DNA from 2 places in the Rhizobium sp. R339 genome. Region 2 is predicted to be linked to the other one. Evidence: predicted binding sites of a transcription regulator. Region 2 holds the regulator's gene; the other holds the start of a gene.
What was found. The regulator LexA, encoded in region 2, represses DNA repair genes until DNA is damaged. The targets are predictions, from matches to a motif close to TGTTCNNNNTGTGTTCNG.
Positions count from the first base shown of each region.

Region 1: recA (recombinase RecA) is a predicted target of LexA. The motif match lies at 1,958-1,975, and genes of this name have one in related genera.

Region 1 covers NZ_LOKV01000004.1:40,923-46,711, forward strand. The annotation lists gene ATY76_RS07940 (pseudouridine-5'-phosphate glycosidase) at 1-825, opposite strand, end outside; gene ATY76_RS07945 (carbohydrate kinase family protein) at 916-1,860, opposite strand; gene recA (recombinase RecA) at 2,090-3,178, shown strand; gene alaS (alanine--tRNA ligase) at 3,344-5,789, shown strand, end outside.
Region 2 covers NZ_LOKV01000003.1:152,921-158,709, reverse strand. The annotation lists gene ATY76_RS07430 (ComEC/Rec2 family competence protein) at 1-2,269, shown strand, start outside; gene lexA (transcriptional repressor LexA) at 2,250-2,969, opposite strand; gene ATY76_RS07420 (VOC family protein) at 3,167-4,063, shown strand; gene kdsA (3-deoxy-8-phosphooctulonate synthase) at 4,060-4,905, shown strand; gene eno (phosphopyruvate hydratase) at 5,047-5,789, shown strand, end outside.

The DNA.
Region 1 (5,789 bases), on a different contig from region 2:
CGTCGAGAGCAGATAGGGCGTCACCGCCTTGCCGGTAATTTCGTCACGCTCGGCGCTATCGAGTGCGCGTTCGATATAGATCTCCATCTCCTCGCGCGGGATCTCGTCGGCTTCAGGCACCGGATTGGCGATGAGCATGCCGCCGTCGATGCCGAGCTGTTCGCGCGTGGTCTGGAAATTGGCGATTGCGGCCGGGCTGTTCAGCGACAGCGGGCTGCGAAGACCCGAGGAACGCGACCAGAAGGCGGGGAATTCCTCGCTTTCATAGGTGACGACGGGCACACCGCGGGTTTCCAGCACTTCCAGCGTCTTCGGAATGTCGAGGATCGCCTTGGCGCCGGCGCAGACGACGATGACGCCGGTACGCGCCAGTTCCTCGAGATCGGCGGAGATATCGAAGCTTTCCTCAGCGCCGCGATGCACGCCGCCGATGCCGCCCGTCGCAAAGACACGGATCCCGGCGCGGGAGGCCGCGATCATCGTCGCCGCAACCGTGGTGGCGCCGGTTCGCCGCTCGGCGATCGCGAAGGCGAGATCGGCGCGCGACACCTTCATCACCTCCGTCGCCTTGGCAAGCTGCTCCAGTTCGGCGGACTCTAGACCGATATGCAGCGTGCCATGGATGACGGCGATCGTTGCCGGCACGGCGCCCTGTTCGCGGATGATCGTCTCGACGCTGCGGGCCATCTCAATATTGCCGGGATAGGGCATGCCGTGGGTGATGATCGTCGATTCCAGCGCCACGATCGGGACGCCGCGCTGCTTGGCGCTGGCGACTTCCTTCGAATAGGCGATCGGCAGAAGAGGGGAGATGGGCTTGGTCATGATCTTGTCCTGTGATCGATAGAGCATGATGCCGAAAGGTGCCGGCGGTTTTCGGGCGGCATCGTGCTCAAGCTATTTTGTTTGGCCGCTTCAATGCAGAATTCTGACCTTGGGAACAAGAGCAAGCGCCTCATTCAGCAGGTCCGGCGTCAGATTTTCGTTGACCGCGTGCCGCGACTGGACGGTCAGCACCGCCGCTGCGGTGCCGTGGCGGATGGCTTCCTCGAGCGGCAGGCCTGATATCAAGGCGGCGAGCGTGCCGGCGGCGAGGGAATCGCCGGCGCCGGTGACATCGGCGACGGTCTCGGCAACCGGCGGCTGAAGCGTCACGGCGCGGCCCGGGCCAAGCGCCACGAGTTCCCGCCGGCCACGGGTGATGACGGCGTTCCTTACGCCGATCTCGTTCAGGAGCGGCGGCCAGTCTTCCGCGTCCTCCGGCTGCCTGCCGGCAAGGACCGCTGCTTCCGCCTCGTTCAGGAATAGATAGTCGATATCCCCGACGCAGGACCTCAGCTTCACGACCTTGGCCGGCGAAATCGCGATCGCGGCGACAGGCTTCGCGAGCGAATGCGCCTTTGCGACGATGGCCGCGATCGTCTCTTCCGGCAGATTGGCATCGAAAAGGATCAAATCATGGGCGGCGAAGGCATCCCGCACCCAGCGGATCGAAAGGCGCCGCGGCACGAAGAAGCGGTAGAGATCCATGTCGGCAAGGGCGATGACGAGATTGCCGTCCTTCTCGATGATCGCGGTGTAGCTCGGCGTCTTGCGGTCGAGGAAGACGAAGGGTCGGTCGTCGATGCCGGCGTAGTCGGCGGCTTCGCCCACCATCTCGCCAATGGCATCGCCGCCGCGCGGCGAGATCATCGTCACGTGAAAACCGAGCCTAGCAAGATTGCGCGCCGCATTGAAGCCGCCGCCGCCAGGCTCCTCGAACCAGGCGCCGGGATTGCTGGCGCCTGGCGCGGTGTCACCGGAAATACGGCCGCGGCGGTCGATATGAGCACCGCCGAGAACGAGAATCTTTTTCTTCATCTGCGCGGCTCTCCTGACGCCGGGCGGGCGAATCGGTAGCCGATACACGCTTCCGCCAAGGCCGGTACAGGCGGCTTAAGCCTTTGCTTTGCATCGATAAAACAAATATAGAACACGAACCGTTTTACCTTTTTCTTTCAATTGTTTGATCGCCTATTGCGAGAGTGGAACAAATAGGGTACAAACTCGACATTGCTTGAGCGGCTTCAATAACCTAAAGGTGGATCGGATGTCTCAGAATTCATTGCGGCTGGTAGAGGACAAATCGGTGGACAAAAGCAAGGCGCTTGAAGCGGCACTCTCACAGATAGAGCGGTCGTTCGGCAAGGGCTCGATCATGAAACTCGGCTCCAACGAGAACGTCGTCGAGATCGAGACGGTTTCGACGGGCTCGCTCGGCCTCGATATCGCGCTCGGCATTGGCGGCCTGCCGAAGGGCCGTATCATCGAAATCTACGGTCCGGAAAGCTCCGGTAAGACGACGCTTGCGCTGCAGACCATTGCGGAAGCCCAGAAGAAGGGCGGCATCTGCGCCTTCGTCGACGCCGAACACGCTCTCGATCCGGTCTATGCCCGCAAGCTTGGCGTCGATTTGCAGAACCTTCTGATCTCGCAGCCCGATACCGGCGAACAGGCGCTCGAAATTACCGATACGCTGGTGCGCTCCGGCGCCGTCGACGTTCTGGTCGTCGACTCGGTCGCCGCGCTGACGCCGCGCGCCGAAATCGAAGGTGAGATGGGTGACAGTCTTCCGGGCTTGCAGGCCCGCCTGATGAGCCAGGCGCTGCGCAAGCTGACCGCTTCGATCTCCAAGTCGAACTGCATGGTGATCTTCATCAACCAGATCCGCATGAAGATCGGTGTCATGTTCGGTTCGCCGGAAACGACGACCGGCGGCAATGCGCTGAAATTCTATGCCTCCGTGCGCCTCGACATCCGCCGCATCGGCGCGGTCAAGGAGCGCGAAGAGGTGATCGGCAACCAGACCCGCGTCAAGGTCGTCAAGAACAAGATGGCGCCTCCCTTCAAGCAGGTCGAGTTCGACATCATGTATGGCGAAGGCGTATCGAAGACCGGCGAACTCGTCGATCTCGGCGTCAAGGCCGGCATCGTCGAAAAGTCGGGTGCCTGGTTCTCCTACAACAGTCAGCGTCTCGGCCAGGGCCGCGAAAACGCCAAGACCTTCCTGCGCGACAATCCGGATCTCGCCCGCGAGATCGAGCTGTCGTTGCGGCAGAATGCCGGTCTCATCGCCGACCGCTTCCTGCAGAATGGCGGGCCGGATGCCAATGACGGCGATGACGCTGGGGAAATGTAATTTCCGCGCGGAGCTTTTCCGTCAGTCCGCCTGAAGTTCACACCGGCCGCATTCTCTGATCAGAATGCGGCCGGTTCTGTTTGTCGGCTGGACAGTGGCGGAGGTGAACGTTAAAAGCCGATGGATTTGTATTTACCTGCCTCGGGCAGCATCGAAGGGCATAGAATGAGCGGCGTGAACGATATCCGGTCGACCTTCCTCGACTATTTCAAGAAGAACGGCCACGAGATCGTTTCCTCGAGCCCGCTTGTGCCGCGCAACGACCCGACGCTGATGTTCACCAATGCCGGCATGGTGCAGTTCAAGAACGTCTTTACCGGGCTGGAAAAGCGTCCTTATTCCACAGCGACGACCTCGCAGAAATGCGTGCGCGCCGGCGGCAAGCATAACGACCTCGACAATGTCGGCTATACCGCGCGTCACCTGACCTTTTTCGAAATGCTCGGCAATTTCTCCTTTGGCGACTATTTCAAGGAGAATGCGATCGAGCTTGCCTGGAAGCTCGTGACGGAGGGTTTCGACCTGCCGAAACATCGTCTGCTGGTGACCGTCTATTCCGAAGACGAGGAAGCAGCGGCGCTGTGGAAGAAGATCGCCGGTTTCTCCGACGACAAGATCATCCGCATCCCGACCTCCGACAATTTCTGGCAGATGGGCGATACCGGCCCCTGCGGCCCATGCTCTGAAATTTTCATCGACCAGGGCGAGAACGTCTGGGGCGGTCCTCCCGGTTCGCCGGAGGAAGATGGCGACCGCTTCCTGGAATTCTGGAACCTTGTTTTTATGCAGTTCGAGCAGACCGAGCCCGGCGTTCGCAACCCGCTGCCGCGTCCGTCGATCGATACCGGCATGGGTCTTGAGCGCATGGCCTGCATTCTCCAGGGCGTTCAAAGCGTCTTCGACACCGACCTGTTCCGCACGCTGATCGGCGCGATCGAAGACACGATGGGCGCCAAGGCTGAGGGAAGCGCCAGCCACCGCGTCATCGCCGACCATCTGCGCTCCTCGGCTTTCCTGATCGCCGACGGCGTTCTGCCGTCGAATGAAGGTCGCGGTTATGTGCTGCGCCGTATCATGCGCCGCGCCATGCGGCACGCTCAGCTTCTCGGCGCCAAGGAGCCGCTGATGTACAAGCTGCTGCCGACACTGGTGCAGGAGATGGGCCGCGCCTATCCGGAGCTCGTGCGCGCCGAAGCGCTGATCTCGGAGACGCTGAAGCTGGAGGAAGGCCGCTTCCGCAAGACGCTGGAGCGTGGCCTGTCGCTGTTGTCGGATGCGACGACGGACCTCGGCAAGGGCGACATGCTCGACGGCGAGACCGCTTTCAAGCTCTACGACACCTATGGGTTCCCGCTCGACCTGACGCAGGACGCCCTGCGCGCCCGCGAGATCGGCGTCGATATCTCCGGCTTCACCGACGCCATGCAACGCCAGAAGGCCGAAGCCCGCTCGCATTGGGCCGGTTCCGGCGAGAAGGCAACCGAAACCGTCTGGTTCGAGCTGAAGGAAAAGCATGGCGCAACGGAGTTCCTGGGTTACGACACCGAGGCCGCTGAAGGCGTGGTGCAGGCAATCGTTAGGGAAAGCGCAGTCACTAACGAAGCCAAGGCCGGCGACAAGGTGCAGATCGTCGTCAACCAGACGCCGTTCTACGGCGAATCCGGCGGCCAGATGGGCGATACCGGCGTGATCTCCTCCGACCATGGCAAGATCGAAATATCGGACACGCAGAAGAAGGGCGAAGGCCTGTTCGTGCATTCCGGCACTGTGGTCGAAGGCGTGATCAAGGCCGGCGACGCTGTTGCGCTCACCGTCGATCACGCTCGCCGTTCGCGCCTGCGCGCCAACCACTCGGCAACCCATTTGCTGCATGAGGCGCTACGCGAAGTGCTTGGCACCCATGTGGCGCAGAAGGGTTCGCTGGTCGCGCCCGAGCGCCTGCGTTTCGACGTTTCTCACCCGAAGCCGATGTCGGCCGAGGAATTGAAGATCGTCGAGGACATGGCCAACGAGATCGTGCTACAGAATTCTCCCGTCACCACGCGGCTGATGAGCGTCGACGATGCAATCGCGGAGGGCGCGATGGCGCTGTTCGGCGAGAAATACGGCGATGAGGTGCGTGTCGTTTCGATGGGCACCGGGCTGCATGGCGCAAAGAGCAACAGGCCTTACTCGGTCGAGCTTTGCGGCGGCACGCATGTGTCGGCCACCGGTCAGATCGGCCTCGTGCGCATCCTCGGCGAAAGCGCCGTCGGTGCAGGCGTTCGCCGTATCGAAGCGGTGACCGGCGAATCGGCGCGCGAATATCTCGCCGAACAGGACGAGCGCGTGAAGACGCTCGCTGCCTCGCTGAAGGTTCAGCCGGCGGAAGTTCTGTCGCGCGTCGAAGCACTCATGGACGAGCGCCGCAAGCTCGAGAAGGAATTGGCCGACGCCAAGCGCAAGCTCGCCATGGGCGGCGGGCAGGGTGGTTCTGCCGATGCCGTGCGCGAAGTCGCCGGCGTCAAGTTCCTCGGCAAGTCGATATCGGGCGTCGATCCCAAGGATCTCAAGGGCCTTGCCGATGACGGCAAGACCAGCATCGGCTCCGGTGTCGTCACGCTGATCGGCG
Region 2 (5,789 bases):
TGCCGGCCTTCGCATGCTGGGCGAGGAGGCTGATCATGGCCGCCTGCTGCTGTTCTCGCCGGTCTTTCTCGGCGCAGGAGCCGCTTTCTGGTTTCTCGCGGCATCGGATTTTCCAGTCGTTGCATTGCTGCTCTGCCTGTTGGCGCTGGCGGTCGCGATCCTCGTGATCGGTAGCAGCAGGGTGGTTTTGCGGGCAATGCTGCTGGCGCTTGCTTTCGTGGTCTGCGGCATGCTGTCAGCGCAGCTGGAGACCTGGCGAGCCTCGACGGTGATCCTCGATTCCGCCGTGACGACGACGGTGACAGGCCGCGTCGAGCGGCGCGAGGGCGACGACCGCGGGCGATGGCGCTACATTCTCGCCGTCACCGCCACCGAGGCGCCGACGCTGAAGCGGCCGCCGGAGCGTGTAACCGCAATCGCCCGCAGCACCGGCGCACCCTTCGAGATCGGCGACATCATTACCGGCAGGGCGCGGCTGACGCCGCCGTCAGGTCCGGCGCTTCCCGAACTCAACGATTTCTCCTTCGGCGCCTATTTTGACGGCATCGGCGCGAACGGTTTCTTCTACGGCGCGCCTGAGAAGGTCGACTTGCAGGCAGGCCCGCAGGCCGCGGCATCAGTGCCCGAGGCGCTGCTCGAATGGCTCTACCGGCTGCGCAGCGGCATCGGCGATCGCATAAGATCGGTGCTGCCCGGCGACACCGGCGCTTTTGCGGCCGCCCTCGTGACGGACGAACGGCGCGCCATTTCGAACGAGACGACGGAGGCGCTGCGCCAGTCTGGCCTTGCCCATATCATCGCCATATCGGGTCTCAATATGGCCTTGTCCGCTGGCATCTTCTTCGTCGGCTTTCGAATGCTGCTCAGCCTCTTTCCCGTCGTCGCCCAGGCCTATCCGACGAAGAAGATCGCCGCCGCCGGCGCGCTCCTTGCCGTCACGGCCTACTTCCTGATCTCCGGTTTCGCCGTCTCGGCCGAGCGCGCTTTCATCATGATGGCCGTGATGCTGATTGCCGTCTTCTTCGACCGGCCGTCGATCAGCCTGCGCAATGTCGCGCTGTCCGCGCTTGTCATTATCGCCATTTCGCCCTCCGAGGTGTTGGGCCCGAGCTTCCAGATGTCCTTTGCTGCGACATTGGCATTGGTTTCCGGGTATCAGATGTGGAAGGACCGGCGCGTCCGGGAAAACGCCTTTCTGAAATTGCCGATCATCAGGCCCATCGTTCCGGTGGCGGGGTTCTTCATCGGCGTCTTCCTGACCTCGCTGATCGGCGGCTTTTCGACCGCGCTGTTTTCGATCGAGCATTTTCATCGCCTGACCGCTTACGGCCTGCCGGCAAATCTCGCGACGATGCCGATCATCTCCTTCATCGTCATGCCGGCCGGGCTGCTGGCGATGCTGCTCATGCCTTTCGGCCTGGATGCCGTGCCCTGGAAGGTGGTTGGATTCGGCCTCGATCTGGTGATCGCGGTCGCAAAGACGGTTTCCGGCTGGGGCGGCGACATCGGGGTCGGACGGTTGCCCGGCTGGTACTTTGCAGTGGCTGTCGCCGGCTTCCTGCTCGTGACCCTGCTACGCACCCGGTTGCGGCATATCGGTGCTGCCGTCATTGCCGGCTCGACGCTTGTTTTGCTGCTTCTGCCGGCTCCTCGCGCCCCGGATCTGGTGATTTCGGAGGATGGCGCTCTGGTCGCGGTCGTGGAGGCGACCGCTATGGCTTCCAATCGCCCGAAGCCTTCGGATTTCATCTTCGATCAGTGGCAGCGAGCATTGGTCCTGCCCACGCATCATCCTCCGAAGATGCTGGAAGGCCCGGCGATTCCGGAAGGAGAAGATCGGCGCCTCAAGCTTTCCGCAGATCAGCAGGAGGAGGTGAGGACCGCGATGCAGGCCGCCGCAACGGGCGGCGAAACAAACCGCTTTTCCTGCGTCAAAAAGGCCTGGTGCATATCGCGGCTTGCCAGTGGAAAGGTCCTGACCGTCATCGACAATGCCGCCTATCTCGGTCCGGCCTGCGATGTGGGCAACATCGTCGTGACGTCGGTGCGGCTGCGCTTCGACCGTTGCCGCTCAGGCGCAATGCTTTTCACCGGAGAGACGCTCCGCAAGAGCGGTTCCGTCGAATTGCGCTTTACGGATGACGGTCCGCAAACCGTCACCGCATTCGGCCTGCTGTCGAGGCCATGGACGCGCCATCGCGCCTATGACTGGCGCACCGGCAATTTCGCCGAATCCGGCGTAATCGATGTCAGTGATAGCGGCGGATGAGACCGACGAGCTTGCCCTGAACCTTGACGCGATCAGGCCCGAAGATACGGGTCTCGTAAGCCGGGTTGGCCGCTTCCAGGGCGATCGATGCGCCCTTGCGGCGGAAACGCTTCAGCGTCGCTTCCTCGTCGTCGACGAGCGCGACGACAATGTCGCCGGGATTGGCGGTGCTGCCGTTGCGAATGATCACGGTGTCGCCGTCGAAGATGCCGGCATCGATCATCGAATCGCCTTTGACCTCGAGCGCATAATGCTCGCCATTGCCGAGCATATCGGCTGGAACGACGATGTCGTGGGTGTTGTTCTGGATCGCCGAGATCGGAACGCCGGCGGCGATGCGGCCCATGACCGGCACCGAAACCGAGTTGCCGTTATCGGCAACGGGCTTTGCTGGAGCGGGCGCGGCCACAGGCTGGGGCTTGCCGAGGCTGCCTTCGATGACGCTCGGCGAAAAGCCGCGCCGGGGCTGGATGCTGGGGCTGTAGGCTTCCGGAAGCTTGATGACCTCAAGGGCGCGAGCGCGATTCGGTAGGCGGCGAATGAAGCCGCGCTCCTCGAGCGCCGTGATCAGCCGGTGAATGCCGGACTTGGAAGCCAGATCCAGGGCATCCTTCATCTCGTCGAAAGACGGCGGAACGCCGGATTCCTTCATGCGCTCATGAATGAAAAGGAGAAGCTCCTGTTGTTTGCGCGTGAGCATCGACGTCAGACCCCGTGATTGAAACAAATCCAGAACAGACACTATATGTTCCATATGTGTTCCGCAAGTAGCTAAATTTCCGTAAAACTTGGCTCCAACTCGTTGAGATTTTTATTTTCATTCGCCGGATCGCCGGGCAGGCCTTGAATTGAGATGAGCACTGGCGCACATCTCTAGCTGTTTCGGGAGGGGATATCATGAACAGGCATTCCGCCAACCCGCATCCGCTGGATCACTTGGTGCTGCCCGTCGTCAATATCGATCTGGCGCGAGAGAGGCTCGGCAAGCTCGGCTTCACCGTCGCCGCCGATGCGCGCCATCCCTTCGGGACGGAGAATGCCTGCGTCTTCTTTGCCGACAAGACCTATCTGGAGCCGCTCGGGGTAGCGAGCGTCGAGGAGAGCGAGGCATCGGCGCGGAAGGGCAATGTGTTTATCGCCCGCAACCAAGCTTTCCGCTTCCGCTGCGGCGATGAGGGGCTTTCGGCGGTGGCTTTCGGCACTGCGGATGCTGGCCGAGATCATCATAACTTCGTTGGCAAGGCATCGAGCGCCGGTGAAATGCTGCAGTTCAGCCGGCCGATGACGATGCCGGATGGATCTGAAAGCATCGCCGGCTTCAAGCTCGCCTTTGCCGCTGACCTGCGCGCACCTGACTTCTTCCTCTTCAGTGTCGAGCGTATCAGTCCGCTCCCGGCAGATCGCGGCGCGCTGGAGGCGCATGCAAATGGCGTCACAGGCATTGCCGAGGTGGCGCTTAGCGCGCCGGACGCTGCGGCATTCGGAACTTTCGTCGGCCTTGCCGCGGGACAATCGGCGATCGAGAAAACCGGCTTCGGCGTGAAGATCGCGGCGTCGAATGCAAAGATCAACCTGATGACGCCGGAAGGGCTGGAAGCTTATTTTGAGATCGCCGTTTCGCACGCCGAACGCGGCCTGCGCGGGCGGGCCGTCCTCTTCAATGTCGCCGATCTTGCCGTGACAGAAGCGCATTTGGCTGCTAACGGGGTGACCTACACGCGCAAGAACAATCGCATTCTGGTGAAGCCCGCGCCCGGGCAGGGCACGCTCTTCGCCTTCGAGGAACCACGATGAGCTCCAATACGAATTCCGAAGTCAAGATCGGCGAAGGCAACGGTCAGGTCACCTTTTCCAATACCGGCCGCCTGTCGCTGATCGCCGGCCCCTGCCAGATGGAAAGCCGCGATCACGCCTTCATGGTGGCCGAGACGCTGAAGGAGCTTTGCGGCAAGCTCGGCATCGGCCTGATTTACAAGAGCTCCTTTGACAAGGCGAACCGCACGTCGCTTTCGGCCGAACGCGGCATCGGGCTGGAAAAGGGCATGGAGGTTTTTGCCGATCTCAAGAAGGAATTCGGGTTTCCCGTTCTGACCGATGTTCACACCGCCGAGCAGTGCACGGAAGTGGCAAAGACCGTCGATGTCCTGCAGATCCCGGCCTTCCTCTGCCGCCAGACCGACCTTCTGATTGCCGCCGCCAAGACCGGCCGCGTCGTCAACGTCAAGAAGGGCCAGTTTCTCGCTCCCTGGGATATGAAGAACGTCCTGAAGAAGCTCAATGCCAGCGGCAATCCGAACGTGCTGCTGTGCGAGCGCGGTGCCTCCTTCGGCTACAACACGCTGGTCTCCGACATGCGCTCGCTGCCGATCATGGCGGCGATGGGCGCGCCGGTCGTCTTCGATGCCACCCATTCGGTGGCACAGCCGGGCGGGCAGGGCGATTCCTCCGGCGGTCAGCGGGAATTCGTCGAAACGCTGGCGCGCGCGGCCGTCGCCACCGGAATTGCGGGCGTCTTCCTCGAAACTCACCAGGACCCCGACAATGCGCCTTCCGACGGCCCCAACATGGTCTATCTCAAGGACATGCCGCGGCTCCTCGAAAAGCTGCTGGCCTTTGATGCGATCGCCAAGGCGTGATGTTCAACAGGCTGACATGATCGTGTTATAGGCCACATCGGAGCGCTGGTCCGGAGGCGTGAAACTGCAGCATTGTAATTTGCACGCCTTCGATTATGACAGGCTTCGAACGACTTATCACCCACCGAGCAGGAAGAACCCATGACTGCAATCACCGATATTATCGCCCGCGAGATTCTCGATAGCCGTGGCAACCCCACCGTCGAAGTCGATGTCTATCTCGAAGACGGCAGCATGGGCCGCGCGGCCGTTCCCTCGGGTGCCTCGACGGGCGCGCATGAGGCGGTCGAGCTGCGTGACGGCGGTAAGCGCTATCTCGGCAAGGGCGTTGAAAAGGCTGTCGAGGCTGCCAACACCGAGATCTTCGACGCGATCGGCGGTATCGACGCCGAAAACCAGATCCAGATCGACAACATCATGATCGAGCTCGACGGCACGCCGAACAAGTCGCGCCTCGGCGCCAATGCCATCCTCGGCGTGTCGCTCGCCGTCGCCAAGGCTGCCGCCCAGGCTTCCGGCCTGCCGCTCTACCGTTATGTCGGCGGTGCTTCCGCAAGCCTGCTGCCGGTGCCGATGATGAACATCATCAACGGCGGCGCGCATGCCGACAATCCGATCGACTTCCAGGAATTCATGATCATGCCGGTCGGTGCGGATTCCATCCGCGAAGCCGTCCGCATGGGCTCGGAAGTCTTCCATACGCTGCGCAAGGAACTTGCCGCACAGGGCCATAACACCAATGTCGGCGATGAAGGCGGTTTCGCACCAGGCTTGAAGAGCGCGCCCGAGGCTCTCGACTTCATCATGAAGTCGATCGAGAAAGCCGGCTACAAGCCCGGCGACGACATGTATATCGGCCTCGATTGCGCCTCGACGGAATTCTT